One region of the Bacillus sp. FDAARGOS_235 genome, then DNA from elsewhere that is predicted to be linked to it. Evidence: a T-box and tRNA genes for the amino acid it is inferred to sense, from the RefSeq annotation. Region 1 holds a T-box; the other holds one or more tRNA genes.
The links. A T-box is a leader RNA that pairs with one kind of tRNA and senses whether it is charged. The one in region 1 lies ahead of A6J74_RS28300 (tryptophan--tRNA ligase), so its partner is inferred to be a tRNA-Trp.

Region 1 (20,718 bases):
TTAAGAGTTTCGTTGCAATTCCTTTTTGAAAAAAATCAGGCGATACAACTAGTCGGTGAATATCAATTAGCTGTTCTTCTTGCATAAAAGAAATAAAGCCGACAAGTTTATTTTCAGAAAAATATCCATAGAATGTTTCACCGCAATTTTGAATATCGTTTACAGTATCATATAAACGGGGGATTGCAGTACTGTTTAAATAATCTGCTTCAACTTTATAAGATGGAATTTGAACTTGTAAAATGGATGATGCAACTTCAAAAGAAGTGGCATTTAAAGTAAGAATCATAGATAATGAAGCCTCCTTTGAATATGGTATATTAATATAATTGATTTTCGGGTAAGTTTGACAATGATTTTCTTTTTTGCATATAATATATGTATCTCCATACATATAATGTCCTTGCGTTTATTTTTATAGCAGAATATGGTTAGTGTAAATGAATTAGTAATCTTATATGAGAGTTTTGTTACTCTTGTATTTGATCATACAAACTATAATAGAAATGGAGGACTAAAAATGGGATGGATTATCACATTAATAGTTGGTGCTATTATAGGTGCAATTGCTAGTTCTATAACAGGTAAAAATTTCCCAGGTGGTATGTTCGGAAATATTATCGCAGGTTTATTAGGTGCTTCGTTAGGTGGTAGATTATTTGGATCTTTTGGGCCATCATTTGGTGGAATTCATGTCGTGCCAGCATTATTAGGAGCAATCGTATTAATTCTTATTGTATCATTTGTAGTGAAAGCTGCAAGGAAATAAAGATATAGATAATGATGAAAAGCCCTGAGTAAGGGCTTTTCATCATTCAAAGAGGTGGTTTCATTGGAAAAAGTAAATATAAGAAAAAGAGACAAGTTAAAAAAGTTTTTTAGGGAACAAAATTATTTAGCAGTGTTACTTGGATTTGCATTATTGTTCATTAACATATTATTGCTAACAAAAATTTCTTTCGTTTTTACTCCGTTTATCGTCTTTTTAAAAACAATATTCTTCCCGGTATTATTAGCCGGAGTGCTATTTTATATCTTGCACCCATTCGTTTCACTTTTAGAAAAGAAAGGTGTTTCAAGAATCGTATCGATAGCCTCGATATATTTAATAGTACTAGGATTATTTGTGTTTTTAGTTGTAACGGTTATCCCTATTATTAAAGATCAAATTGATGCATTAATAGATAACTTACCGTATTTCGGTCATGAAATCGAACGAGCAGCACGTAGATTTGGGGAAAGTAATTTACTTGGTAAAATTCAGGAGAATTTAAATATTGATGTAGCGAATATAGTAAAAGACTATACAGTTGATTTTACAAAGTCATTATCATCAGTAACTGGAAATGTAACTGGATTTTTAAGTACACTTACAGAAGTTGTTTTAACATTTGTCATGGTTCCGTTTATATTGTTCTATCTATTAAAAGATGGTGAACAATTACCGAATCACTTTTTGAAGTTTATTTCAGAGCAAAGACAACCGGCAGCAATGAGAATACTAGATGATATGCATTATGCGATTAGTTCGTATATAAGAGGGCAAATTATCGTTAGCTTGTTTATCGGTATCATGCTATTAATTGGCTATCTTATTATTGGTATTAAATATGCGGTATTACTTGCTATTTTAGCGATGATTGTAAATATCGTTCCGTACGTAGGTCCAGTTATTGCAATAACTCCAGCGTTAATTATCGCATTTATTGACTCGCCAGGAATGGTTTTAAAGGTAATTATCGTTATGATGGTTGTGCAATTAGCAGAAGGTAAGTTTATCTCCCCGCAAGTAATGGGGAAAAAGCTAGATATCCATCCGATTACAATAATCTTTATCATTTTAACTGCTGGTAATTTATTCGGTATTATGGGGATAGTTTTAGCAATTCCAGGATATGCGATATTAAAAGTGTTAGTTACACATGGTTATAGATTTGTAAAATTGAATACGTAAAAAAAGAGCTAAAACAGAGAAAACTGTTTTAGCTCTTTTTTATTAATAATTGATTTGCGTATTGGCGTGCCCATTGATCAGCTTCTAATATAGCATCGAGTGAAGGATCTTTTACGTTATGATGAGCTTCAACTGTATTGTAAATTGTTTTTTCGATATCAAAAAATGCAATTTCATTTTTAAGAAATAGTGCATTTGCAATTTCGTTCGCTGCATTTAATACGGCTGGAGTTGTACCGCCAATTTTGCCACATTCAAATGCGTATTGTAGACAGGGGAACTTCTCTAAATTTGGTTTTTCAAAATGCAAACTACCAATTTCTAATAAATTTAATTTTTCATAGGATGAAGGTAGTCGAGTAGGGTAGTGAAACGCATATTGAATCGGCATTCTCATATCAGGAGCACCGAGCTGTGCCATGACTGATCCATCAATAAATTCCACTAAGGAGTGAATGATACTTTCTTTATGAATCATAACATCAATTTTTTCATAAGGAATATTGAACAGCCATTTAGCTTCCATCACTTCAAACCCTTTATTCATTAACGTGGCAGAATCTATCGTTAGTTTTGCTCCCATTAACCAGTTTGGGTGTTTTAAAGCATCTTTCGCTTGTAATGTTTTCATTTCTTCACGTGTTTTATCACGAAAAGCGCCGCCAGAAGCTGTGACAATTAACTTCTCAATCTCTTTATTATTTTCTCCGTTTAAACATTGGAAAATAGCTGAATGCTCACTATCGACTGGAATTAGGCGGCATCCGTTTTGTTTCGCTAGTTCAGTTACGATATGACCAGCGGCAACTAAAGTTTCTTTGTTAGCGATGGCGATATCTTTCTTCGCCTTTAATGCTTCAATTGTTGGGAGTAAACCTGAAACACCGACAACTGAACTTAATACAAGATTTGTATCAGGATGGGTAGATACTTCATTTAAACCATCAGTTCCATATGTAATTTTTGTATTTGTTGAAATACGAGAACGTAATGTGTCCGCTAATTCTTTTGTCGCTACGCTTACAATACGAGGCTGAAACGATTCAATTTGTTTTTCGAGAAGATCGATATTATAATTTGCGGTTAAACCGACGATTTTAAAATGTTCAGGATGAGCGGAAACGACATCTAATGCAGATGTGCCAATGGATCCTGTTGAACCTAAAATGGATATATATTTTACCATGAAAAAACCTCCAAAGTTGTTTCGATTACTTCTGCAAACCTATATATTATTAGACAATTAAGGTGGAAATTCCTGCTATATAAAACAGAAAATTAGGGTTTAATTGGAAAGGGAATGTGATAAACTGTAAAAAACGAAAAAGCAATGAAAGAGAAGAGTACATGTTCAAAACTTTTCAGAGAGCTGATATGTGGTGGGAATCAGTAAGGGATGAATATGGAATGGGCTCTGGAGCTTCTAACTGAAATGAGTAGGTAAAGACGGTTACTTCACGTTATCGAAGTATGAAGTGAGCTAATGATAGCTAATAAAGGTGGTACCGCGGGAGTCTCTCGTCCTTTTTAAGGATGAGAGACTCTTTTTGTTTTTTATTTTGAGAAAGGAGGAGTTAGTATGAGCGAAAAAATAATGTTAACAGGAATTAAACCAACGGGTTATCCGCATTTAGGAAATTATATTGGTGCAATTAAACCTGCATTGCAAATGTCAAAAAATAATGAAGGAAAAGCATTGTACTTTATAGCTGATTATCATGCGTTAAATGCAGTGCATGATCCAGAGAAGTTCAGTAGTTATACAAAAGAGGTAGCAGCTACATGGTTATCACTCGGACTTGGAGAAGATGTTATTTTCTATCGACAAACAGAAGTGCCAGAGATTTTGGAATTAGCTTGGATATTAGCTTGTCTAACTCCGAAAGGGCTTATGAATCGTGCCCATGCATATAAAGCGAAGGTAGAGCAAAATAAAGAAGCGGGATTAGAAATTGATGCAGGTGTGAATATGGGGTTATATACGTACCCGATTTTAATGGCGGCTGATATATTATTATTTCAAGCTACTCATGTACCTGTTGGAAAAGATCAAATTCAGCATATTGAAATTGCTCGTGATATTGCGACGTATTTTAATCATACATTTGGCATGACATTTACGCTTCCAGAGTATGTAGTGCAAGAAGAAGGGGCAATTTTACCTGGTCTTGATGGAAGAAAAATGAGTAAAAGTTATGGGAATGTTATCCCGTTATTTGCAGAGCGAGAAAAACTACGAAAGCTTATTTTAAAAATAAAAACAGATTCTTCACTTCCAAATGAACCGAAAGAACTAGAAACGTTATTTACAATCTATAAAGAATTTGCGACAAAAGATGAAATTCAGTCAATGCGTGAAAAATATGAAACTGGAATCGGATGGGGCGATGTAAAAAAAGAGTTATTTCGCGTTGTAGATCGTGAGTTAGCAGGACCTCGGGAAAAATACGCAACGTATATGAATGAACCGCATTTACTATATGAAGCGTTAGAAAAAGGTGCTGAGAGGGCAGGGACTATTGCGAAGGTGAATTTGGTGGAAATTAAAAAACGGATTGGATTTGAGAGGGAACGCTGAGCGTTCCCTTGTTTTTTCTATATGAATTTTAATTATTTATTCGTTATATCTACATGCAAAATGAGGAATTCGCATCGTCTTTCTAAATTTATTAATTGCACATTTTAAAAAGTATGTTAATATAGGGATGCTTATTAAAAGTGTTTAATAAGTGTAATTAAAGTCGCTTATTAAAGAGGTTTAATAAGTAGGACTCATTTGATTACAAAGGAGATGATTCTATGAAAACGGAAAAAGAAAAGATGTTGGCGGGAGAAATGTATATTGCAGATGACGAAGAATTAGTGGCTGATAGGGTGGAGGCAAAACGTTTAACACGCCTTTATAACGAGGCAATGGAGACAGGAGATGAACAACGTTTTACGTTATTAAATCAGCTTTTAGGTTCTTCAGCTGATGGGAAAACCCACATTAATCCTGATTTTCGTTGTGATTATGGTTACAATATCCATGTTGGAAAGAGCTTTTTCGCAAATTTTAATTGTGTGATTTTAGATGTTTGTGAAGTTCGAATCGGTGATAATTGTATGTTTGCACCTGGTGTTCACATTTACACTGCTACGCATCCGTTGCATCCAGTAGAACGGAATTCTGGCAAAGAATATGGGAAACCTGTAAAGATTGGTAACAATGTTTGGGTTGGCGGGGGAGCTATAATTAACCCTGGTATTTCAATTGGAGACAATGCTGTAATTGCTTCAGGAGCAGTTGTGACAAAAGATGTACCTAGTAATGTAGTTGTTGGTGGTAACCCAGCCAAAGTTATGAAAATGATAGACTTATAGAAATCGTTTTTCACGGATGATTGAATAAACTGGTGTCGTATTGTATAGACAATGTTAAAGGTGTTTCATATGAAGAAAAATAGTGCGGACAATCATACAAAGACATTACTTGCCTCTCGAAACGCTCTTTTTCTCTTATTTGCTTTGCCAGGTGTCGCGTTTGCTACATGGATTTCTAGAACAGCAGCGGCGCGAGATATTTTAGCAGTTTCAAATGCAGAAATGGGCTGGATTTTGTTCGGTTTATCTGTCGGTTCAATAATTGGTTTACTGAGTGCAAGTCATTTTATTGACTGTAAGGGAGCTAGAGACGTTATTATAGGCAGTATGTTTTTAATAATTGTTGGATTACTTTGTTTAAGTATTAATATTTATTTTGTTTCTAGCATAGGGGCTTTTGGTAGCTTGCTAGTATTTGGAGTAGGATATGGGTTGGCAGAAGTCTCATTGAATGTAGAAGGCTCTTCAATAGAGCAGAAATTAGGAATGGCACTTCTACCGAAATTCCACGGTTTTTTAGCGTAGGAACTTTAGTAGGCGCGCTCAGTGGCACTGTCGCCGCCTCGCTTCACATCCCAATCCTGTATCAGTTTCTTGCGATTTCGGCCGTGTTTTTATTACTTGTATGTATGGTGTATCGTTTTCTTCCGCACGGAACAGGAAAGAAAGAGAAATCGCAGAACAAAAAGCGAGCGAAGCGTACTTCCTTACGTATGGAAAAAAAGGTGCTTTTAATTGGTCTTTTTGTGCTTGGAATGGCATTTGCAGAAGGAAGTGCAAATGATTGGCTGCCTATCGTGATGGTAGATGGACATCAGCAAAGTGTAGTGACAGGTTCTATTATGTACACAATTTTTGTATTGGCAATGACGTTAGCTCGTATGTGTAGTAGTTATTTCCTTGATCGATTCAGTCGTGTCGCTGTCGTACGTGCTACTATTATGGTGGCGATTATAGGAATTTTAATCGTAATATTTGGGAGTAACTCGTATTTTCTAGCAGTTGGTGTAGTGCTGTGGGGGATTGGTGCGGCGCTAGGTTTCCCAATTGGTCTTTCTGCTGCTGGAGATGATCGTGAAAATGCGACTTCTAATGTTGCTGCAGTTTCTATCATCGGTTATACAGCTTTTTTAGTCGGACCACCATTTTTAGGTATACTAGGGGAATCGTTCGGAATACGTAATGCCTTGCTAGCTGTTTTATTATTTGTTCTCTTATCTGGAATTGTATCGTCTGTTACGAGAGAGAATAAATCGAGCTAAACAAGGAGTGCATGCAGTGGAAATATATCATCTCTATTGCTTTAGAAAATGATGTGTGATATATTGTCAACGCAACTTATTAAAAGTGTTTAATAAGTATGTTGATTAAGGTGGTGAGCGATTTGAGTGAACAATTTGTTACTCAAAAATCGATTAAAGAGACGATCCTTCGCGGCATTCGTACAGCTCTTTTAGAGCGAGGTAGTGCAACGAAAGTTGAACTTAGTAATACATTAGAAATCAGTTTTCCAACGATAAGTAAATTTATAGAAAATATGAAACAAGACGGTGAAGTCACTTTAGTCGGTTTAGATGATTCAAGTGGTGGAAGAAGAGCGAAACGATATGCTTATAATCCGGAATATATGTTAGGTTTAGCGATATTTTTAGAAAAAAATGAGACAAACTATACGATTTTTAACTGTTTAGGGGAAGTAAAAGAAAAAGGAAGTACTTCAAGTGCATTAATTGATACTGGCGTAAACCTATTATCTAAACATATTGAAAGTCTTATCGCTACATTCCCGAAAATAAGCTCTATATCAATTGGTGTGCCCGGTTCGGTAGATAATGGTCGTATTTTTTATATACCTGGTTATGAAAAGTTCCAAAATTTTAATTTAAAAAGTCATTTGGAGGATCTGTTCTCTATACCTGTAGTAATAGAGAACGATATGAATGCCGCAGTGCTTGGTTATTATAAAAACACTGGAAACCATGACAATTCCTCTCTTGTATATTTGTATTCAGGTCAAAATGGTCCAGGTGCGGGTATTATGATAAATGGGGATGTAGTCCGAGGAAGTACATTTTTCTCGGGAGAGATATCTTTTGTTCCGCAGTATGATAATAAAAATTTCTTACAAGCTTTGAGAAGTGGAGATGAAGTGAGAGATTCGAATAATCCAGAGGAATATAATATAGATGCTATTACTCGATTAATTTCTACATGTATAGCTATTATTAATCCACATGCGTTTATTTTCTGTGATGATGAAGTGAATCAATTTGTAATAGATCAAATTGTAAAAAGTTGTCCACAGTACATTCCGGCGGAACATATTCCGAAAATAACAGTAAGCGATTGGGAAGAAGATTATTTATATGGATTAAAAAGCCTTGGACTTGATCTTATGATTACAAGAACAAGCAAAGAAAATTAAATATCAAATTGTTGGTTGAATACCATAAAAAGAAAAGGTGTCGATTATGAGAATTGAACATGTAGCAATTTGGGTGAATGATTTAGAAGGCATGCGTGATTTCTATAAACAGTACTTCAATGGTGAAGCGAATGTATTGTATCACAATCCGAAAAAAAAGTTTGAATCTTACTTTATAACTTTTGAAGGTGGTGCGCGTCTAGAACTTATGAGACAGGTAGGGATAGACGATGTAATAAAAAAACAAACAGTAGGATATGCCCATATGGCATTTTCTGTAGGTAGCAAAGAAAAAGTAGACCAATTAACGGATAGGTTAAGAGAAGCAGGATATCCTCTGTTAAATGGCCCACGCACTACAGGAGATGGTTATTATGAAAGTGTAGTAAGTGATCCTGAAGGAAATCAGATCGAGATAACAATCTAACATTTTATTTACTAATAACGAATAAAAAATATAAAACTTTGTTGTTCCCCAAAATGTTTAAGAGAAAGCTATTATTTCTTCAGAAAGGGGGACATAACATTGAGTGAGTCAATTTTTATTTTCTGTATATATCCATTGCTTATTTGTATGTTTTCAATAGCTGTGACATATAAAATAGGTACATTTTACGCGATGCCAATGGTAACATTTCTTATTTTTCTTATGTTCAATGTTACATTGTACGATCCATCATTTTTCTTTTGGGTGGGCATGTATACTGTTTTTTCATTCATTATTTCTTATATAACTATTTTATTTGTAAAGGGATATAAAGCTGTAGAAAAAGAACGTTAAATCATCTAATTATTTTTTGGGGAAATAGGGATTTACGGTGAACGATAACAACCTCATTTCACGTTGTAATGACGAGAAATGAGGTTGTTATATTTTTATATAAAATATAAGGTACTTATTTTGTAATGTTTTTTAATTAGAGTGCTGAAACTCTTTAATAATCCGCTCAATGACTGGATGAAGAGTAATAGGCAACCTATCAAGCGGAAAAAAGCGTAATTCTTTTGACTCAGCTTGATCACATATAAGTTCACCGTGGAATTCTCGGCAAATATAAATAACGAGTACACCGTGTACTTGATCGCCGTTTGGATAGATTTGAAAAAAATCTGGTCCTGAGTATGTACGGAACAGTTCTGGATTTTTAATGATAAGCCCAGTTTCTTCAAATACTTCTCGTTTTAAAGCATCTTCTAACGTCTCGTTATATTCTAAGGCACCACCAATAATACCCCAACGGTTAAAGTCTGTTCGGAGCTGTAGTAATACTTCATTTTTCTCATTTAATATAATGGCGTGTGAGCCTATTAATATAAGTGGATGATTTCCTACTAGATTTCTTACGTCTTCAATATAACCCATAATTTTTCTCCTTGTATTTAATAATAGTTTGGAAGTTCTTTTAACATTTTTTCTGTTTTACGTGCTGTATAGGCTAAGTTATGATCATCTTTTGTTCTAAAAAATAATGTACGTAAAAAGGTTTTAATGTTGGCACATAAAATACAATACTCATTAAGCGAAAGGCGTTTTCTAATTTGAGGAAGCCTTTTTATTTTTTTATAAATAATTGAAATTAACTCATCTTGCTGGAAGTCATGATACAGCATGGATATTAATGGCGTAACAATACGCTCATCTTCGTTATTATGAAAAATATCAGATGGAATGAAGATTTTATTTAATAAACAATGAATGAGCTCTTCATACCACTCAAAAGTCGTATGTGAATTATGAACAATTTCAGTGAAAGCATCAGATACGTGGGCGATACAATGAGCCCATCCTTTATTTTCGATATATCCTCGAAAGTCCATTTCTAAGTTTGTATATGTAATGAGTTTATTTTTTATCTCTTCAATATCCTCTTCTGTAAAAAAGTAGTGAGAGTTAGCGAATTGAAGTATTAACGCAATTAAAGAAACAGTGTAAGAACGTGTGAAAACCCCATCTGTATGTGGGGAGTAAATGTCACAATATAAATACTCATCACTTAAACATGTTTGTAACAGTAATTTCAGCTGATCGTCCATAAGGAATTCATGATGAATGAAATGCGCAAAACATTTATATATAAGTTGGTAACGAACGTAACTATCAGTCGTTCCGATGTACTGAAGCATGTTCAAAGTTAACTCATTTACATTTATATGATGCAGTTGCGTATAGTCATTTTGTTGTATAAGCTCTAACTGTTGTTGCAATGCTGTAATATCCAATGGAGAACCTCCTCCGCACTTTAAAGATGCGATCTTTTCTAGTATTCTATATATTCAAGGACAATCCTGCTCATGCAAGGAGAACCATTAGAAATTCGAGTATGACATAGATGAGGGAAGAATATGACGACAATAGAACAGTTAGAAAAACATTTTAAAATAAGAAGAAGTGCTTCTTCTATCATGATAAAAGAAAATAATGCAGAGGCTTTTACAGAAGAGCAATTAAAAGAGATCATGCAATATTGCGTTGCTGAGGCTGAAAAAGAGGGGGTAGAAAAATTACATTTTGAGATCTCTTCAAAAAGTCCAAATTATGATGTGTATAAGAAATGTTTTGAAACGTATTCATTTGAATATGTTACTGAAAACATGATTGTATTTAAGGATATATATGAAGTAGAAGATGTAGAAAGTGAAATTGATTTTAAGCTGATTGAAGAAGTAGGAGAGGATACTTTTTATTCTTTTTGGAACGAAATGACGAAAGAACAAGTCGACTATAATCAATTTGTACATATGATGAAACAAGAAATTGGTGAGCAATGGAAAGAACATTGTTTAACAGCAGTTGCAAGCGAAGAGCCAATAGGAATTGTAATCCCGCATATTGAGAAAGGTACGTTAGAAGAAGGGAAACTTATGTATTTCGTAATGGCTCCAAATATGCGAAATAAAGGGTACGAAGCAGCATTCTTTACAGGTGCAATGTTTGTCTTAAAGGAAATAGGTGCATCTTATTATATTGGCGAGACAAATGTACAAAATGAGTGGATGAAGGATGTTTTTGGGAAGAATGGATGTCAGCTGCTTAGTTCTACTGAGCGATATGTGAGGAAGTTTTAGGAGGATGAATGATGTACTCTCTCGAACTCATTTCGAGGCAATCCGTGTACAAATTATGAACAAGTAAAAGAACTTTTTGCCTGTTTGTAAGATAAAAAGAAAAATGAGAACGACAAAGTAGATATTCCTATAATACAATAGAGAAAGATTCGATTATAAGAGAAAGCGTTGGTGAAAGAATGGAGCAGCAAGAAAATTGGCTACAAGCAACTGTAGAACGAAATGAAGATAATATGTTACATATAAAGTGGGAAAATAATATAGAAGAAGTACGCATTTATTGGAGTACTTCACCAGATTATATTGAAGAAAATGGAGAATTACTTGTAACTGTAAACGGGGAATCATCATGCACTATTGAAAACCCGAGTGAAAATGAACGCCCATATTTTAGACTAGTAGGAAATAATGGACAAGCAGTGACAGTAGCTGAGCGTAGATTGCCACTACAAGGAGCGTTTAACTTCCGTGATATGGGAGGATATGAAACGACAGAAGGCCGTAAAGTAAAATGGGGCAAATTGTACCGTTCTGAAGAATTAGCGGGACTAACAGAGTGGGATATTGCGTATTTACAGAAGTCTGGATTAAAGTTAATCTGTGATTATCGTACAGACTTTGAAGTGAAGCATAAGCCAAATCCAGAGATTACAGGTGCTCGTCAAGTGTGCTTACCAGTTATGCAAGACTTGGCGAAAGACTTAAATATAAATGAGTTTTTCCAAGTTGGTGACCTTTCTCTGTTGGGGAAACCAGGTGAATATCTTGTGAAAATGAACCAAGATTTCGTAAGTGGTAACGAGGCGTTCGTGAGCTTCTTACAACTTGCACAAAATCCGGAAAACTTACCATTAGTAAACCACTGTACAGCTGGAAAAGACCGTACTGGATTTGGATCAGCATTATTACTACTTCTATTAGGTGTGCCAGAAAAAACAGTAATGGAAGATTATTTACTAAGTAACGGTTTCCGTGAAAAATTAAATGAAAAAATGATGGCCTTTTTAGGTGCAAAACTACAAAACGATGAGAGTAGAGCGATATTAGGTGCAATGTTTGAAGCACGCGCCGAATATTTACAAGCTGCGATTGATGGAATCCATAAGCAATACGGATCAGTTGAAGCATACGCTGAAAAAGCTCTTGGCTTTACGAAAGAGTCGTTAGAGGAAATGAAAATGTTATTGTTAGAAGAAAAATAAGAAGAAGGGAGGCTGATTTGGATTAGCCTCCTTTTATTATTATTGCTATAATTTTGTTTATGAGGATGTTGTGCACCGAGGAGAAAATGGATGAAAAGAACTTACGAATCGGGGGATAAAATGATCCATACACGTTTAAAAGCAGAGGAGTTAAGGGAAAGTTTAACAACAATATTAAGTCAAGAATATAAGGAATTAGCTGTGCAGGATTTAAAGGTGATTGGAACGGGAGTGCAAAATATTGTTTTTCGCGGAGATTCAGGAAAGGGACCTTTAGCATTTCGAGTGCCGTGGGAAAGAGAAGTAGAAAATATAAATGAAGATTTATTTAATAGTCGGATTTCGTTGCAAAAGGAAGCAGAGCTTTCTAAGTATTGTCATTCAAAAAGTATTCCAGTACCAAGTATACACAGATTGCATCTTTCTACCGAACTTGATTTTTTAATATCGGATTATGTGGCTACGGATCATATGCCAATTTCGGCATACGAAATAGGGAAGTTAGTCAGCAAGCTTCATAGTATGCCAATTGAAGGTTTACATTACGAGCAGAATATTAAAGAGCCAATTAGTAAGTATATAGCGGAACGCATTGTGAAACGAGTAGAAGGTTTTAATACAATTACGAATTGTGGTATTAAACTTCCAGATGCACAAACAATTGAACATATTCTTAGTACAGCTAATCATGTAAAGTGTTTATTACATATGGACATTCGACCAGCCAATTTAATTGGGTATAATGGAGAAGTTAAAGCAATAGTTGATTGGGATAACGCTTTAATTGGTCATCCGTTATTGGAGCTTATGAGAATAGCTGAAACAAATGAGGTTAGTTGGGATGAATTTAAAGATGGATATAAGAATGATAGTATCTTTAATGCTACCCCTCATATTGTTAATTTATTTTATAGACTAGATACAGCGGTCATGCTAGCAAACTTATTTATAGCACATTTGAAAATAAAGGATAAAGGTGTATTCTATAAAGAGCGAGTCAAAGCACTTTATAATGAAATATATAAAAGTTTATAATGAAGCTATGAAAATGAAGTTTTGAAAATAGGAATTGAGGAGAACATCATGAAATACAACGTTATATTATTCGACGTAGACGATACATTATTAGATTTCCCTGAAACGGAAAGAAACGCATTACATAACGCGTTTGTACAGTTCGGCATGCCTACAGGGTATAATGATTATCTTGCAAGTTATAAAGAGATTAGTAATGGGTTATGGAGAGATTTAGAGAATAAAATGATTACGCTAAGTGAATTAGCGGTAGATCGATTTAGACAATTATTTGCACTTCATCATATAGAAGTAGATGCGCAGCAATTTAGTGATGTATACCTTGAAAACTTAGGGAAAGAAATACATCTTATTGAAGGTGCAGTGCAATTATGTGAAAATCTACAAGATTGCAAGCTAGGTATTATTACGAATGGATATACGAAGGTGCAACAATCGAGAATTGGAAATTCGCCTTTACGTAACTTCTTTGAACATATTATTATTTCTGAAGAAGTGGGGCATCAAAAACCAGCACGTGAGATTTTTGATTATGCGTTTGAAAAGTTTGGGATTACGGATAAATCAAGTGTACTAATGGTTGGAGATTCGCTAACTTCTGATATGAAAGGCGGAGAAGATTACGGCATTGATACGTGTTGGTATAATCCGAGTTTGAAAGAAAATATGACGGGTGTTAAGCCGACTTATGAAGTGGAGAGTCTGCTACAAATTTTAGAAATTGGGGAAGTGGCGGAAGAAAAGGTAGCTTCATTTTAATTGTGCTGATATTTGTCGAAAAATCGATATATTGAAAAAATCGTTGATATATTGTAAGTTGTGATAGATATATTAGAAAAATCGTTGATATATTGTAAGTTGCGATAGATATATTGAAAAAATCGTTGATATATTGTAAGTTACGATAGATATATTAGAAAAATCGCTCATATAAGTTCATATACTAAGATATAGAATAAAAAATAGCGCTACTATACAAGGTCATTCACGTGTTATAATGCGTGAATTAAATATACGTATATAAATAGTTTCTCAGAGTAATGCGATGTCATGTATGATTAGTGTAACAACTAGAGGTGAATAAAGGATGTTAACGTTTTTATTTGAGTTAGACAAAAGTCTCCCGCAGAAGGATGAGTCACGGTATGATGCTTATTCAAAGGGCTTTATCGAAGGAGATGTAACGATTTGCGCGAGTGAAAGAGTACTTTTTCAAAAGTCATGCATGAAGGTTGCAGAGCTCGGCATTTATTTAGGACAGTGGATGGAACAAGTTCAATACGGGCAGAACGTACATATGAATTATGAAACGGCTGACCGTGATGAGATAATTCTTGGTTTTTCCTATGAAGAGGAAAATCAGTGGAGAATTTATTCCAGTTGGCAACAATTTGAACTTCAGGAACGTATATCTACTACAGCATTAATAGAGAGCGTTGGGCGTTGTTTATATGAGCTAAATAAGGAACTGCGTGCGATAGAATATCCTGTGACGTTTGATCAGTACTTAAGAGGAGAGCGAATGATGCAGCTTTCTTACAAACGACCGTGTGATAGTAAAGCGGATACAATATCAATAGAAGTTTATAATGAAAGCAAACAAGTAGGCGTAGTACGGGGCTACTATAAAAATACGTTGATGAGAGTACTAGACTTCATTCCAAAAATCGGTAGTAATATCATTTATGAAATAAAGGATAGTAAGGATAATATTCGCGTCATTGCAAAGGATGTAAGTAGGCAGCGCCAAAGAAAGATTTTAGTAACGTACAAAGATAATAATGATGCAGAGCATGAAATACTTGTATGTGACGGAAAGTTATTAGACGCAAATTTCTTATTTACCTTTACATATAAGAGAGAAGAATATGTTGTTCACAAAACTTCAATTGGGCTTGGAAAGTTATTACGAAAGGGCTATGTAATCGCAGATTGGAATATTCGTCTTGAGGAAGATATGTATTACATCGAGATGAATGTGTATGATGATGATTATAAAGAGGATCAATACTTACTGTTAGGCGTATTTCATGCAGTTTTATATGGATAATCAATGAGAAATACCGTCATTCTTTTTGGAAAGAATGATGGTATTTTTTTATGTGATTCTGGTGACAGGATGCCTTTAATCAATCCTCAAAAATAAAAATCTCATCAATCGTACTATGTAGTGCCTTCGCTATATCGTGAGCAAGTTGTAAGGAAGGGTTGTACTTTCCTTTTTCAAGATGGCTAATTGTTTCACGGCGTACACCAACGCTCTTTGCTAAATCTTCTTGTGTCATATTCGATTTGGCGCGGTATTCTTTTATTTTCGTTACGAACGCCATGGTGCATCTTCCATTTCATCAACTGGTTTATCGTAAAAGAACATAGAGAAACCGAACGTAAGAATGAGTGTAGCGAAAATAACAGCAATATCAATCTCTTGTAAAGCAGGGTTTGGAAATAACATTTCAATAAACATAATGATAGCGGTAGTTAGTAATGTAACGATAAATGCATTGCGGCACGACTTATTGACAATTTGTTCAAACAGTTCATCGTGTTGAACCGTTCTATACGATGTGAAGAAGGAGAAGAAACAGAACATAGTAAACAATCCTTTTTCATAAAAAAATCCGAGAAAACCGAAGAAACCGAGGAATCCTAAATATTTAATCCAAGTTGTTTTCATAAATACATCCTCCTTATTATGTTAGAAATAAATCACATTATATTATAAATATATCACGTGTAGAGATGTATGGTTATAATAGTTTTCCAATTCTTTTCATAATAATAGTAAAAAGAGGAAATATACTGCGTAATAAAGAGGATAATATTGTAAAATGATTGTAAGGAGGGGGAGGAAGGAATGCTAACTTGGATCATGATTGTTGTATTACTTGTAGTGATTACTGTAATTGCGACGGTGTTAATCGGGAGAAATGGTGATGCGAATTATAGTAAAGCGACAAAAGGAAATATTAAACGTCTTACGATGATTTATATTATATTAGCCGTCGTTTTAATTGTTGGATTAGGGGTGTACATTTATTTTAAAGGTTAAATAAACTGAAAAATGTAAAAATCTTAAAATAGAAGTATGCTATAATATCAATATAGTTATTTGGTAATTAAGGAAAGGATTGGATGTAATGATTGAAATTACGAATGTGTCAAAAAGTTATAATGGGTCTACCTATGCAGTAAAAGATTTAAGTTTATCTGTGCCTAGCGGAGAAATCTTTGGGTTTTTAGGACCGAATGGTGCTGGTAAATCAACGACAATTAAGATGATTACTGGTATTCATGGGGTGGACAAAGGGACTATTACGATTAACGGCAAAAATATTATGGAAGAGCCGATGGAAGCGAAGAAGACGTTTGGTTATGTTCCAGATAGCCCAGATATGTTTTTACGATTAAAGGGAATTGAATATTTAAATTTTATGGCAGATATGTATGAAGTGCCGAAAGAAGTACGCCAAGAACGAATAGAGTCTTTAGCGAAGAAATTTGACCTTTATAATGCTTTATCTGATCAAATTCAAAGTTATTCACACGGTATGAGACAAAAGATTGTTATTATTGGTGTGCTCGTGCATGAGCCAGATGTATGGATTTTAGATGAACCGTTAACAGGGCTTGATCCGAAATCTGCCTATATTTTAAAAGAAATGATGAGAGAGCATGCGGATAAAGGAAAGATTGTATTTTTCTCTACACACGTATTAGAAGTCGCGGAAAAAATATGTGACCGGGTTGCTATTATTAATAAGGGGAATTTGCAGTTTAAAGGAAATTTAAATGAAATGAGAGATCATTTTAAATCCAATGAATCACTTGAAAAAATGTTCTTGGAGATGACGGGCAATGAGTAAAATTTGGACGTTAACGAAAGTATTATTGAAATTAAATTATGCAGATTTCATAACAGATAAGAAGAAGCGATGGGCATATGTATTTTCATTTGCAGCTATTTTATTTGTTGGTTTTTTAATATTTGGTTCGATGACGCACGGAATGTATGAAGGTATGAAACAATTAGGGCAAGACCCAGGAATGATTATCGCAATGGGACTTGCGATTGCGAGTATATGGGTATTTTTAATGAGTATTACGAACATTTTAACTGTATTTTACTACAGCAATGATATTGAAATGTTACTGCCGTTACCATTAAAACCAGCGCAAATTATTTCGGCAAAATTTTTAACGGTATTAATTACACAATACGTAATGAGTTCATTCATTTTATTACCAATCTTCATTACGTACGGTTTAAAAAGTGGCGCATTTATTACATATTACATATATATGATTTTTATTTATTTACTTTTCCCGATCGTTCCGTTAGTATTAGCTTCGTTACTGATGACAGTAATCATGAGGTATACAAATATAGCAAAAAATAAAGATCGAGGAAATATATTTATTGGAATCGTAAGTATACTATTTATTGTAGGAATTAACGTATTTATGCAGTGGAGAAATAAAAGTGCGTTTTCTGGAGATGGGGCTGCGGAATATCTTGTAAATAATCAATCTTCTCTTATAGTACAAATGACAAATTATTTTCCAACTACATATTTTGGAGCAGTGGCATTAGTAGAAAGTGCAAATTGGAAGGGACCTTTATATGTAATGATCTTTGCCCTTATTTCATTTGTCTTCTTTGTGTTGTTTTATTACATTGCAGAGCGTACATATTTAAAAGGGGTTATTGGACTTTCAACGAGTACAGCAAAAAAAGAGGTCATTTCAGCAGAAGGTTTACAGAAATCAACCGTACAAAGTTCACATTTGAAAGCGTATGTGAAAAAAGAATTTAAAACGTTATTCCGTACACCACAATTTTTCTTAAATTGTATCGTACAAACTTTCGTTATGCCGATTATGTTGTTCTTTATTTTATTTGTACAAGATGGGAATTTAAAGTTTATTACAGAGTATATTAACAATCCAGAGACAACGGGGTTTGCAATCGGTGTTGGTCTTTGTGCATCGTTATTTTTGATGGGTAGTAACGTCATTGCAACGACGTCATTTTCACGTGATGGAAACTCATGGTTTGTGAATCGATATTTACCAGTAAAAGCTTCGGATATCTTTTTTGCGAAAGCGATCACTGCTTGGTTAATTAATGTGATTATTTTAGCAGTATTTGGTATTACGATGGCAGTTGTAGCTGGAATTTCTCCAGTCTTCATGATACTGTGGTTTTTACTAAGTGCGAACGGGTTGTTATTAATTAATTTAATTGGAACACGCTGGGACGCACAAACTGCAGATATTCATTGGGATACAGAGCAGAAATTATTTAAAAGTCGATATACAACTTTGTGGAATTTTTTAGCTAATATTTTAATAGCTTTAATTATTGTAGCCGGAGTAAGTGTATTATACTTCTTCCTTCAAGTCGGACTTTGGGTTATGTTTATCGTTTTATTTGCAATGTTTACGATTGTAAATTATATCTTTATTAAAATTTTAAAATTAGGTGCAGAACGTATATTGTCAAATATTAATTAAGAAGGTAGATCCTCTGTATTCGTGCAGGGGATTTATCCATAGATGGAGGAGAAAAGGTGAAGAAAATAGCAATTGTAACAGGGGCAACTCGTCTGAATGGAATTGGTGCAGCTGTATGCAAGGTGCTTGCTCAAAAAGGGATAGACATTTTTTTCACATACTGGTCTCAGTATGATAAAGCGATGCCATGGGGAATGAATGATCAAGAGCCCTTTTTGTTGAAGAAGGAGATTGAAAGTTACGGTGTTCGATGTGAAATGGCAGAAATCAATTTATCACAGTCTTATTCACCAAATCGTTTGTTTTATATGGTATCAGAACGATTAGGTGATCCATCTATTTTAATTAATAATGCAGCGTATGCTACTCATACGAGAATTGAGGAATTAAATGTAGAACAGTTAGATAAACATTATACAGTGAATGTTCGGGCAACTATGTTATTAAGTTCATTATTTATAAAACATTATGCATACAAGAAGAGTGGAAGTATTATTAATCTTACTTCAGGGCAGTCATTAGATCCAATGCCAGATGAACTAGCATATGTGGCAACGAAGGGGGCAATTGAAGCATTTACAAAATCAGTAGCACCAGTTGCGATGGAGAAGGGGATTACCGTTAATGCCGTTGATCCAGGACCGACGAATACGGGGTGGATTACAGAGGAATTAGAACATTATTTAGTATGGAAATTCCCGCAAGGTAGAGTTGGAGAATCATTGGATGCTGCGCGCCTAATATCTTTTTTAGTAAGTGAAGAAGCGAAGTGGATTACTGGGCAAGTCATTCATTCGAATGGTGGTTTCTCATAAAAATATTATGTTAACAATAGTTGAGAAACAAAAAAATTAAGATATTTATATTTTTTTGTATAAATAAAATGTCAAGAAAGAGAAAAATTTGATAGGAGAGTATATCGTCATATGAGGATAGTAATTCTTGATGTGACAATATACTCTTTTTCTTTTACAGCAGAGAGGAAAAATGAAGTAGAAGAAACTCGAATATTCAAATCGGTTTATCAGTTTTTGTACGTATTATTATGAAGATTACTGTCGGAAAGATGGTGATTCGTATGAAAAGGGATTTTTTAAGGGGAAATAGAATCGTAAAGGGGAGGATAAATTAAGTAAACATAGGGGGATTTATATGAAAATGAAAAAGGTCGCTATCGCATCGATAACAATTGGTACAATGCTTACTATGGCAGCTTGTAGTCCATCAGCAGATAAAGAGGCAGAAAAGAAAGAGCAAGTAACAGCACAAAATGAAGGAGAAACAAAAACGACAAGTACAGATGAAGCGTCAAAAACAACGAAAGATACTGAAAAAGAAACAAATACTTCTTCAAATGAAAAAACAGATAAGGATGCAAAAAATACAAAAGAATCATCTGGAACAGAAAATAACGGCAAAACGACAAAAGAAAAAGAAACGACAGGAAAAACGAATGAGCAAACTACAAGTGGCAAAGCAACCGATCAAACTACTAGCGGGAAAACGACAGACCAAACGACAAGTGGAAAGACTACTAAAGATCCGAAGAAAAGTGTAGCTGTGAAAACAAATGTAAAAGAAGTTGTGGCATTAATTGAAAGCTTAGACAAGCAATTAGCTGCTAACCCTAAATTAGAAACAGTAAATAAACTTGGAAAACAAATTAATGAGAAGTGGGATGTCATTGAAAAAGAGTTGGAAGCATCACATCCGACGGATTCTAAAACAATCGGTCAAAGTATGTATCCGTTAATTGTAGGCGCGGAAAAAGAAAAGATCGATATTACGAAAATGAAGTCGTTAACGTCGAAAACGAAAAAAGATTTAAATCAGTTATTGACGAAGTTATCGTAGTATGAAAAAGCCTACTTGTGTGAGTAGGCTTTTTACGTTGTTGTAATTGTATAAAGTGGGAACATATTTATTTTTTATTTTCAATTACGATACGAAATGAACCGTATGCTTGTTGACTGACATAATGATCTTCACTAACTTTATAAGGAAATGGGAATGCGACTAGTTGAAAATTACTTTCCTGTTCCACTGTAGGTAGTGTGAAAGTAAAAGTTTGTCTCGTTTCTGGTGCCACTGTAGTATAAGCGACGTTTTTATTATGGAATAATTCAACTTGTTCCCAATCTTTAAAGGCCACGATT
Region 2 (7,971 bases), 2.4 Mb from region 1:
CAAGGCTAAATACTCCCTAGTGATCGATAGTGAACCAGTACCGTGAGGGAAAGGTGAAAAGCACCCCGGAAGGGGAGTGAAAGAGATCCTGAAACCGTGTGCCTACAAATAGTCAGAGCCCGTTAATGGGTGATGGCGTGCCTTTTGTAGAATGAACCGGCGAGTTACGATCCCGTGCAAGGTTAAGTTGAAGAGACGGAGCCGCAGCGAAAGCGAGTCTGAATAGGGCGTTTAGTACGTGGTCGTAGACCCGAAACCAGGTGATCTACCCATGTCCAGGGTGAAGTTCAGGTAACACTGAATGGAGGCCCGAACCCACGCACGTTGAAAAGTGCGGGGATGAGGTGTGGGTAGCGGAGAAATTCCAATCGAACCTGGAGATAGCTGGTTCTCCCCGAAATAGCTTTAGGGCTAGCCTTAAGTGTAAGAGTCTTGGAGGTAGAGCACTGATTGAACTAGGGGTCCTCATCGGATTACCGAATTCAGTCAAACTCCGAATGCCAATGACTTATCCTTAGGAGTCAGACTGCGAGTGATAAGATCCGTAGTCAAGAGGGAAACAGCCCAGATCGCCAGCTAAGGTCCCAAAGTGTGTATTAAGTGGAAAAGGATGTGGAGTTGCTTAGACAACTAGGATGTTGGCTTAGAAGCAGCCACCATTTAAAGAGTGCGTAATAGCTCACTAGTCGAGTGACTCTGCGCCGAAAATGTACCGGGGCTAAATACACCACCGAAGCTGCGAATTGATACCAATGGTATCAGTGGTAGGGGAGCGTTCTAAGTGCAGTGAAGTCAGACCGGAAGGACTGGTGGAGCGCTTAGAAGTGAGAATGCCGGTATGAGTAGCGAAAGACGGGTGAGAATCCCGTCCACCGAATGCCTAAGGTTTCCTGAGGAAGGCTCGTCCGCTCAGGGTTAGTCAGGACCTAAGCCGAGGCCGACAGGCGTAGGCGATGGACAACAGGTTGATATTCCTGTACCACCTCTTTATCGTTTGAGCAATGGAGGGACGCAGAAGGATAGAAGAAGCGTGCGATTGGTTGTGCACGTCCAAGCAGTTAGGCTGATAAGTAGGCAAATCCGCTTATCGTGAAGGCTGAGCTGTGATGGGGAAGCTCCTTATGGAGCGAAGTCTTTGATTCCCCGCTGCCAAGAAAAGCTTCTAGCGAGATAAAAGGTGCCTGTACCGCAAACCGACACAGGTAGGCGAGGAGAGAATCCTAAGGTGTGCGAGAGAACTCTGGTTAAGGAACTCGGCAAAATGACCCCGTAACTTCGGGAGAAGGGGTGCTTTCTTAACGGAAAGCCGCAGTGAATAGGCCCAAGCGACTGTTTAGCAAAAACACAGGTCTCTGCGAAGCCGTAAGGCGAAGTATAGGGGCTGACACCTGCCCGGTGCTGGAAGGTTAAGGAGAGGGGTTAGCGTAAGCGAAGCTCTGAACTGAAGCCCCAGTAAACGGCGGCCGTAACTATAACGGTCCTAAGGTAGCGAAATTCCTTGTCGGGTAAGTTCCGACCCGCACGAAAGGTGTAACGATTTGGGCACTGTCTCAACCAGAGACTCGGTGAAATTATAGTACCTGTGAAGATGCAGGTTACCCGCGACAGGACGGAAAGACCCCGTGGAGCTTTACTGTAGCCTGATATTGAATTTTGGTACAGTTTGTACAGGATAGGCGGGAGCCATTGAAACCGGAGCGCTAGCTTCGGTGGAGGCGCTGGTGGGATACCGCCCTGACTGTATTGAAATTCTAACCTACGGGTCTTATCGACCCGGGAGACAGTGTCAGGTGGGCAGTTTGACTGGGGCGGTCGCCTCCTAAAGTGTAACGGAGGCGCCCAAAGGTTCCCTCAGAATGGTTGGAAATCATTCGTAGAGTGCAAAGGCATAAGGGAGCTTGACTGCGAGACCTACAAGTCGAGCAGGGACGAAAGTCGGGCTTAGTGATCCGGTGGTTCCGCATGGAAGGGCCATCGCTCAACGGATAAAAGCTACCCCGGGGATAACAGGCTTATCTCCCCCAAGAGTCCACATCGACGGGGAGGTTTGGCACCTCGATGTCGGCTCATCGCATCCTGGGGCTGTAGTCGGTCCCAAGGGTTGGGCTGTTCGCCCATTAAAGCGGTACGCGAGCTGGGTTCAGAACGTCGTGAGACAGTTCGGTCCCTATCCGTCGTGGGCGTAGGAAATTTGAGAGGAGCTGTCCTTAGTACGAGAGGACCGGGATGGACGCACCGCTGGTGTACCAGTTGTTCTGCCAAGGGCATAGCTGGGTAGCTATGTGCGGAAGGGATAAGTGCTGAAAGCATCTAAGCATGAAGCCCCCCTCAAGATGAGATTTCCCATAGCGTAAGCTAGTAAGATCCCTGAAAGATGATCAGGTTGATAGGTTCGAGGTGGAAGCATGGTGACATGTGGAGCTGACGAATACTAATAGATCGAGGACTTAACCATATAATATGAAGCAATGTTATCTAGTTTTGAAAGAATATAAAAAACTTATTGACTTTAAAAGTTGAATAAGTTAAAATGATTCTTGTCTTAAATGAATATAGTCTGGTAATGATGGCAGAGAGGTCACACCCGTTCCCATACCGAACACGGAAGTTAAGCTCTCTAGCGCCGATGGTAGTTGGGACCTTGTCCCTGTGAGAGTAGGACGTTGCCAGGCAAATGGAGGATTAGCTCAGCTGGGAGAGCACCTGCCTTACAAGCAGGGGGTCGGCGGTTCGATCCCGTCATCCTCCACCATTTATGTCGGAGGGGTAGCGAAGTGGCTAAACGCGGCGGACTGTAAATCCGCTCCTTCGGGTTCGGCAGTTCGAATCTGCCCCCCTCCACCATTTCTTAATTATTGGGCTATAGCCAAGCGGTAAGGCAACGGACTTTGACTCCGTCATGCGCTGGTTCGAATCCAGCTAGCCCAGCCATTAAGAGCCATTAGCTCAGTTGGTAGAGCATCTGACTTTTAATCAGAGGGTCGAAGGTTCGAATCCTTCATGGCTCACCATTTTCAATAAAATATGCGGGTGTGGCGGAATTGGCAGACGCACTAGACTTAGGATCTAGCGCCTTTGGCGTGGGGGTTCGACTCCCTTCACCCGCACTTTTAATAAAATATCTCATAACATGTCTTGCGGAAGTAGTTCAGTGGTAGAATACAACCTTGCCAAGGTTGGGGTCGCGGGTTCGAATCCCGTCTTCCGCTCCAATTTTCAATATGACATGCCGGGGTGGCGGAACAGGCAGACGCACAGGACTTAAAATCCTGCGGTGGGTGACCACCGTGCGGGTTCGACCCCCGCCCTCGGCACCATATGCGCCCGTAGCTCAATTGGATAGAGCGTTTGACTACGGATCAAGAGGTTAGGGGTTCGACTCCTCTCGGGCGCGCTTTTATTAACGGGAAGTGGCTCAGCTTGGTAGAGCACCTGGTTTGGGACCAGGGGGTCGCAGGTTCAAATCCTGTCTTCCCGATTTTCCCAAAAACATGGGGCCTTAGCTCAGCTGGGAGAGCGCCTGCCTTGCACGCAGGAGGTCAGCGGTTCGATCCCGCTAGGCTCCACTTTATTTATTATATGTCTCGGAGGTATACCCAAGTTCGGCTGAAGGGATCGGTCTTGAAAACCGACAGGCGGTGAGAATCGCGCGGGGGTTCGAATCCCTCTACCTCCTCCATTTTCTTTTGAAATGGTTTAGCTACATATAATAATAAAATATTTTTTTTCCTTCATGGAGGTATACCCAAGTTCGGCTGAAGGGATCGGTCTTGAAAACCGACAGGCGGCGAGAGTCGCGCGGGGGTTCGAATCCCTCTACCTCCTCCATTTTTAAAATATTATATTGTCGCGGGGTGGAGCAGTACGGTAGCTCGTCGGGCTCATAACCCGAAGGTCGCAGGTTCAAATCCTGTCCCCGCAACCAAATGGTCCCGTGGTGTAGTGGTTAACATGCCTGCCTGTCACGCAGGAGATCGCCGGTTCGACCCCGGTCGGGACCGCCATTTATGTTGGCTCGGTAGCTCAGTCGGTAGAGCAGAGGACTGAAAATCCTCGTGTCGGCGGTTCGATTCCGTCCCGAGCCACCATTTTTTTTATGCCGGCTTAGCTCAATTGGTAGAGCAACTGACTTGTAATCAGTAGGTTGGGGGTTCAAGTCCTCTAGCCGGCATCATTTAGGGGCATAGTTTAAAGGTAGAACTGAGGTCTCCAAAACCTCCAGTGTGGGTTCGATTCCTACTGCCCCTGTAAAGTATATGGGCCTATAGCTCAGCTGGTTAGAGCGCACGCCTGATAAGCGTGAGGTCGATGGTTCGAGTCCATTTAGGCCCACCATATATTTATTCCGCAGTAGCTCAGTGGTAGAGCTATCGGCTGTTAACCGATCGGTCGTAGGTTCGAGTCCTACCTGCGGAGCCATGGCCCGTTGGTCAAGTGGTTAAGACACCGCCCTTTCACGGCGGTAACACGGGTTCGAATCCCGTACGGGTCATAAAGAAAGAGTCAGCAATATGCTGGCTCTTTTTTATTGTGTATAATCCTCTTTTTTATCATCTTATTTTCCTCAAATAAATAAAGGGATTTAGGAAAAACTATGGTATGTATTAAAAGGAGGAGATAAAAAATGACGCAAGTTAGAGACTTTATGAGTACTCATATTGTACATTGTACACCGTTAGATAATGTATATGAGGCTGCTGTAAAAATGAAGGAAGAATCAGTTGGATTGATTCCTGTTCTTGAAAATGAACAAGTCGTTGGGCTTGTTACTGATCGAGATTTAGTTGTTCGAGGGATTGCTGAAAAACATCCTGGGTCTAATAAAATTACAAATGTAATGACGACAAACATTGTTTCGGTTTCTCCAGATGATTCTATTGAAAAAGCTACAGAATTAATGGCACAGTATCAAATTAGACGATTGCCAGTAGTTGAGGGCGGTCAACTTGTCGGGATGCTAGCATTAGGTGATTTAGCTATAAGAGAAGCGGCAGATGATCAAGCTGGGTTCGCTTTAAGTGAAATCTCGGAACGTACGGAATAAAGTTAAACTTTAATTAGTGAAAGTGTTATTGTCCGCAAATAGTGGGATAAATGATGGATAAAAATCAGATACATTATTCTAGTATATGTGGATTAAACTAATATATTAGCGTGATGTATCTGAGACATTATATAATAAGTACATAGTTAAGGTTTTCGACAGTTTATTTAAATTTTTCATTCCTAATTTTAAATAAGAGAAAAAGTGATATACTGATAGATATAAGTATTATGATAGGTTTTGAATATAACAATATTTATTTTTAGTGTTGTAATAATGAATTAATATTTCCTACGTAGATAAAGTGAAACTTTAATTATTGGGGGTTTTGTCCATCCGCCAATGATTATTCGTTGAACCAATCGGGCTTTTATCGGCAGTTTTATTTCCCACCTAACTTCCTCGCATTCACTGGATTTTGAGGTGGGCGTCTTACTGCCCGGCAAATAGCGGGATAAAAAGGGAAGGGGAATTATATGAGGGCTGTACAGGGCGATCCAAATTGGAATTTGGTTACAGATACATATATAGAACCAAATAATTTTGCTGAATTATTATCTTTACTTGTACCTTGTCACCCAAAAGGTGAAGGAAAAGAGCGAACTATATTAGCATGGAAAGAAAAAGAATTTTATAAAGAAGAAAATTTAGCAGCAGTTATCGTTTATGGAATGAATAGAGTAAAGAATTTACCACAGTTTCATAAAGATGAAATTCCAACCTTAGTACGTATTCTTCGTTTATGTCAAGAGATTGGTTGGTATGAAGAGGCAAATACTTTTATGGTAACACAAGGGCTAGCTGAATTTGTCCAAACTTCATTGGAATATGAAACATGGGATCTTTTGACACAAGCAGTTGCTTTAAACTATTTAGTTATTAAATATCGTGTCGGGGAATTAACAGATGGGGATGTAGAAATTTGGGATAGAGTTAAATTTAATGAGAAATGTATAACAAATTGTAAACATCTATTATCTCAAAAAGAAATATTAGAGTTTACATTCTTCTATATGTGTAAGAGGGCTAAAGCACAGTCAAAAGAGCAGCTGAATAGTGATATGATGAGTCTAGCGATGTATTGTAATACTTTTGTGTATGATTTATATAGACATGACTTGTTGCGAAAGTATCGTAAGTGTACAGATTTTCTATCATATTATGGACCTAGTCAAGTAGTTTTAGCTTGTCAAAGAGCTGTACTTTCTCAAATTTCAGATCGATTAGATCCACTAAAGACAACTCATGTAGATGATTATTTATATGTGATGAAAGAAATGATGGAACATATGACAATAGGTATAATGGATCGATATAACCATTTTATCGGAAAGTTATTATCATACGTGCCATTTTTCGAAATGATTCAAGTTCCACAGCATGCATATTATTGTGAAGAATTACTGTATATTTGTAAGGGCATTGAATATAAAGAGGAAATACTACGCAATTATATATTTATACAATTACATGATTGTTTACCATCATTCTTTAAACTATTTCTTAAAAATAAGCGTTATGCGACGATTCATGATATTCTTTTCTATTGGTGTGACGATGAACAAAGAATGGGTTTAGAGAAAAAATATAATCTTAGTTTTATTTATGAAAAATATGCTTGTGGCTAAACAGTATTTTACATATGAAAAATTAATATAAATTAAAAAGGATCTCAATGTTATGTGAGATCCTTTTTTGTTAGTAAAACAAGGAGAAAGTGATTAAGATGAGAAATAGCATTCCATATAGGAGAAGTTGTGCAGTATAACTTCCTTGTATACCAAAAAAAGTATTTAGTTTTCCGTATAAATTCAATATATATTTCATTGTGTTATCTTTGAAAGATTGGTACACAGTGTCTCCTCTTTCTAAGCTTCTTGTTCATGTTTTTTATTATTAGGGACATTAATGTATCTAGCTATGAATAATAAAACAGCCATAAAGAATACGGGAATTATAGTAGATAAATAAAAGCCATTACTAATAACATTTGTTATAAGGGCACTTAATAGAAAAATAGCATTATAAACATGGGCAACTTTTTGCTTTAGTCGCACTTGAAATGACTCCATCATAATTTCTAGAGCAACAAAAGCAATGATAATAGATAAAAATACAGTGTTTGTATTGTAAATTATTAAACAACAGATTAAACCTAAAAAGGCTAAGTATTCAATGAAGAGAGGTATATTGCGTGGCATACAATTTACCTAACTAAATACGGCAGTGGATTTACTGCATTTGTTTTTTCAAAATTCCATTCTCCATTATGTAATTCGAAATGGAGGTGTTGTCCGTATGAATGACCTGTGTTACCCATATGACCTAGTAATTGTCCAGTTTGTATTTGATCACCAGCTTGTACAGTGCGATCTTTCATATGAGCATAAACTGTTGTATATAATTTCCCGTTTATTTGATGGGCGATGAACACTACATTGCCATAACTAGCTGAATAATATGATTTAATAACTTTACCTGCAGCGGCAGCTTGAATGGAGACGTTACCTTGTGCTGCAATATCTATTCCATAATGCATTTGTTCCCAGCGTATATCAAAGGTTGAGCTGATTTTTCCTTGGGTAGGGAATTTGAAAACTGCTGGAATAGCTGAAGATTGAGCTGTTTGAGCTTGTGATTGCTGTTGATTTTGTACCACATAGTGTTTGGCCACATACCCGTATCCTGTGCCAAAACGAATTTTATACCAAGTTCCTACTGTTTCTACTACTTGTATCTGTGTACCGTTTTGTAAAGAACCAAGTAGAGTACCATTTGTGCTAGCATTGTTACGTACATTTAATTTAGGTGTTGCAACAGTATATTTCGTATCATTTTGAACTGTGATTCCTTTTACTAAGGGCTGCGAACCATTAGATACGAATGCTTTTTGTACATAACCTGTTTGACCGTTATGTGAAATTTTA

Region 2: it encodes a tRNA-Trp, which carries the amino acid that the T-box ahead of A6J74_RS28300 (tryptophan--tRNA ligase) is inferred to sense. The anticodon was not compared.

The regions. Positions count from the first base shown of each region.
Region 1 is NZ_CP020437.2:5,020,944-5,041,661, forward strand. Features, by position in the region: gene A6J74_RS28280 (GNAT family N-acetyltransferase) at 1-289, opposite strand, end outside; gene A6J74_RS28285 (GlsB/YeaQ/YmgE family stress response membrane protein) at 521-769, shown strand; gene A6J74_RS28290 (AI-2E family transporter) at 833-1,954, shown strand; gene A6J74_RS28295 (1-deoxy-D-xylulose-5-phosphate reductoisomerase) at 1,983-3,140, opposite strand; T-box leader at 3,276-3,483, shown strand; gene A6J74_RS28300 (tryptophan--tRNA ligase) at 3,534-4,532, shown strand; gene A6J74_RS28305 (maltose O-acetyltransferase) at 4,754-5,317, shown strand; partial or broken gene A6J74_RS28310 (MFS transporter) at 5,387-6,579, shown strand; gene A6J74_RS28315 (ROK family transcriptional regulator) at 6,702-7,742, shown strand; gene A6J74_RS28320 (VOC family protein) at 7,789-8,169, shown strand; gene A6J74_RS28325 (YbeF family protein) at 8,269-8,523, shown strand; gene A6J74_RS28330 (NUDIX hydrolase) at 8,656-9,105, opposite strand; gene A6J74_RS28335 (DUF2785 domain-containing protein) at 9,123-9,962, opposite strand; gene A6J74_RS28340 (hypothetical protein) at 10,086-10,808, shown strand; gene A6J74_RS28345 (tyrosine-protein phosphatase) at 10,988-12,010, shown strand; gene A6J74_RS28350 (phosphotransferase family protein) at 12,101-13,045, shown strand; gene A6J74_RS28355 (YjjG family noncanonical pyrimidine nucleotidase) at 13,094-13,804, shown strand; gene A6J74_RS28360 (tubby C-terminal domain-like protein) at 14,133-15,095, shown strand; gene A6J74_RS28365 (helix-turn-helix transcriptional regulator) at 15,175-15,375, opposite strand; gene A6J74_RS28370 (DUF3796 domain-containing protein) at 15,363-15,722, opposite strand; gene A6J74_RS28375 (hypothetical protein) at 15,903-16,097, shown strand; gene A6J74_RS28380 (ABC transporter ATP-binding protein) at 16,186-16,911, shown strand; gene A6J74_RS28385 (putative ABC transporter permease subunit) at 16,904-18,562, shown strand; gene A6J74_RS28390 (SDR family oxidoreductase) at 18,619-19,377, shown strand; gene A6J74_RS28400 (hypothetical protein) at 19,715-20,416, shown strand; gene A6J74_RS28405 (hypothetical protein) at 20,484-20,718, opposite strand, start outside.
Region 2 is NZ_CP020437.2:2,174,449-2,182,419, reverse strand. Features, by position in the region: rRNA gene A6J74_RS13240 (23S ribosomal RNA) at 1-2,455, shown strand, start outside; rRNA gene rrf (5S ribosomal RNA) at 2,557-2,672, shown strand; tRNA gene A6J74_RS13230 (tRNA-Val) at 2,677-2,752, shown strand; tRNA gene A6J74_RS13225 (tRNA-Tyr) at 2,761-2,844, shown strand; tRNA gene A6J74_RS13220 (tRNA-Gln) at 2,857-2,931, shown strand; tRNA gene A6J74_RS13215 (tRNA-Lys) at 2,936-3,011, shown strand; tRNA gene A6J74_RS13210 (tRNA-Leu) at 3,027-3,107, shown strand; tRNA gene A6J74_RS13205 (tRNA-Gly) at 3,138-3,212, shown strand; tRNA gene A6J74_RS13200 (tRNA-Leu) at 3,229-3,317, shown strand; tRNA gene A6J74_RS13195 (tRNA-Arg) at 3,321-3,394, shown strand; tRNA gene A6J74_RS13190 (tRNA-Pro) at 3,405-3,478, shown strand; tRNA gene A6J74_RS13185 (tRNA-Ala) at 3,494-3,566, shown strand; tRNA gene A6J74_RS13180 (tRNA-Ser) at 3,587-3,679, shown strand; tRNA gene A6J74_RS13175 (tRNA-Ser) at 3,736-3,828, shown strand; tRNA gene A6J74_RS13170 (tRNA-Met) at 3,849-3,925, shown strand; tRNA gene A6J74_RS13165 (tRNA-Asp) at 3,929-4,004, shown strand; tRNA gene A6J74_RS13160 (tRNA-Phe) at 4,013-4,088, shown strand; tRNA gene A6J74_RS13155 (tRNA-Thr) at 4,099-4,171, shown strand; tRNA gene A6J74_RS13150 (tRNA-Trp) at 4,178-4,248, shown strand; tRNA gene A6J74_RS13145 (tRNA-Ile) at 4,259-4,335, shown strand; tRNA gene A6J74_RS13140 (tRNA-Asn) at 4,345-4,419, shown strand; tRNA gene A6J74_RS13135 (tRNA-Glu) at 4,421-4,492, shown strand; gene A6J74_RS13130 (CBS domain-containing protein) at 4,625-5,044, shown strand; gene A6J74_RS13125 (DUF3965 domain-containing protein) at 5,521-6,672, shown strand; gene A6J74_RS13115 (hypothetical protein) at 6,913-7,245, opposite strand; gene A6J74_RS13110 (SH3 domain-containing protein) at 7,251-7,971, opposite strand, start outside.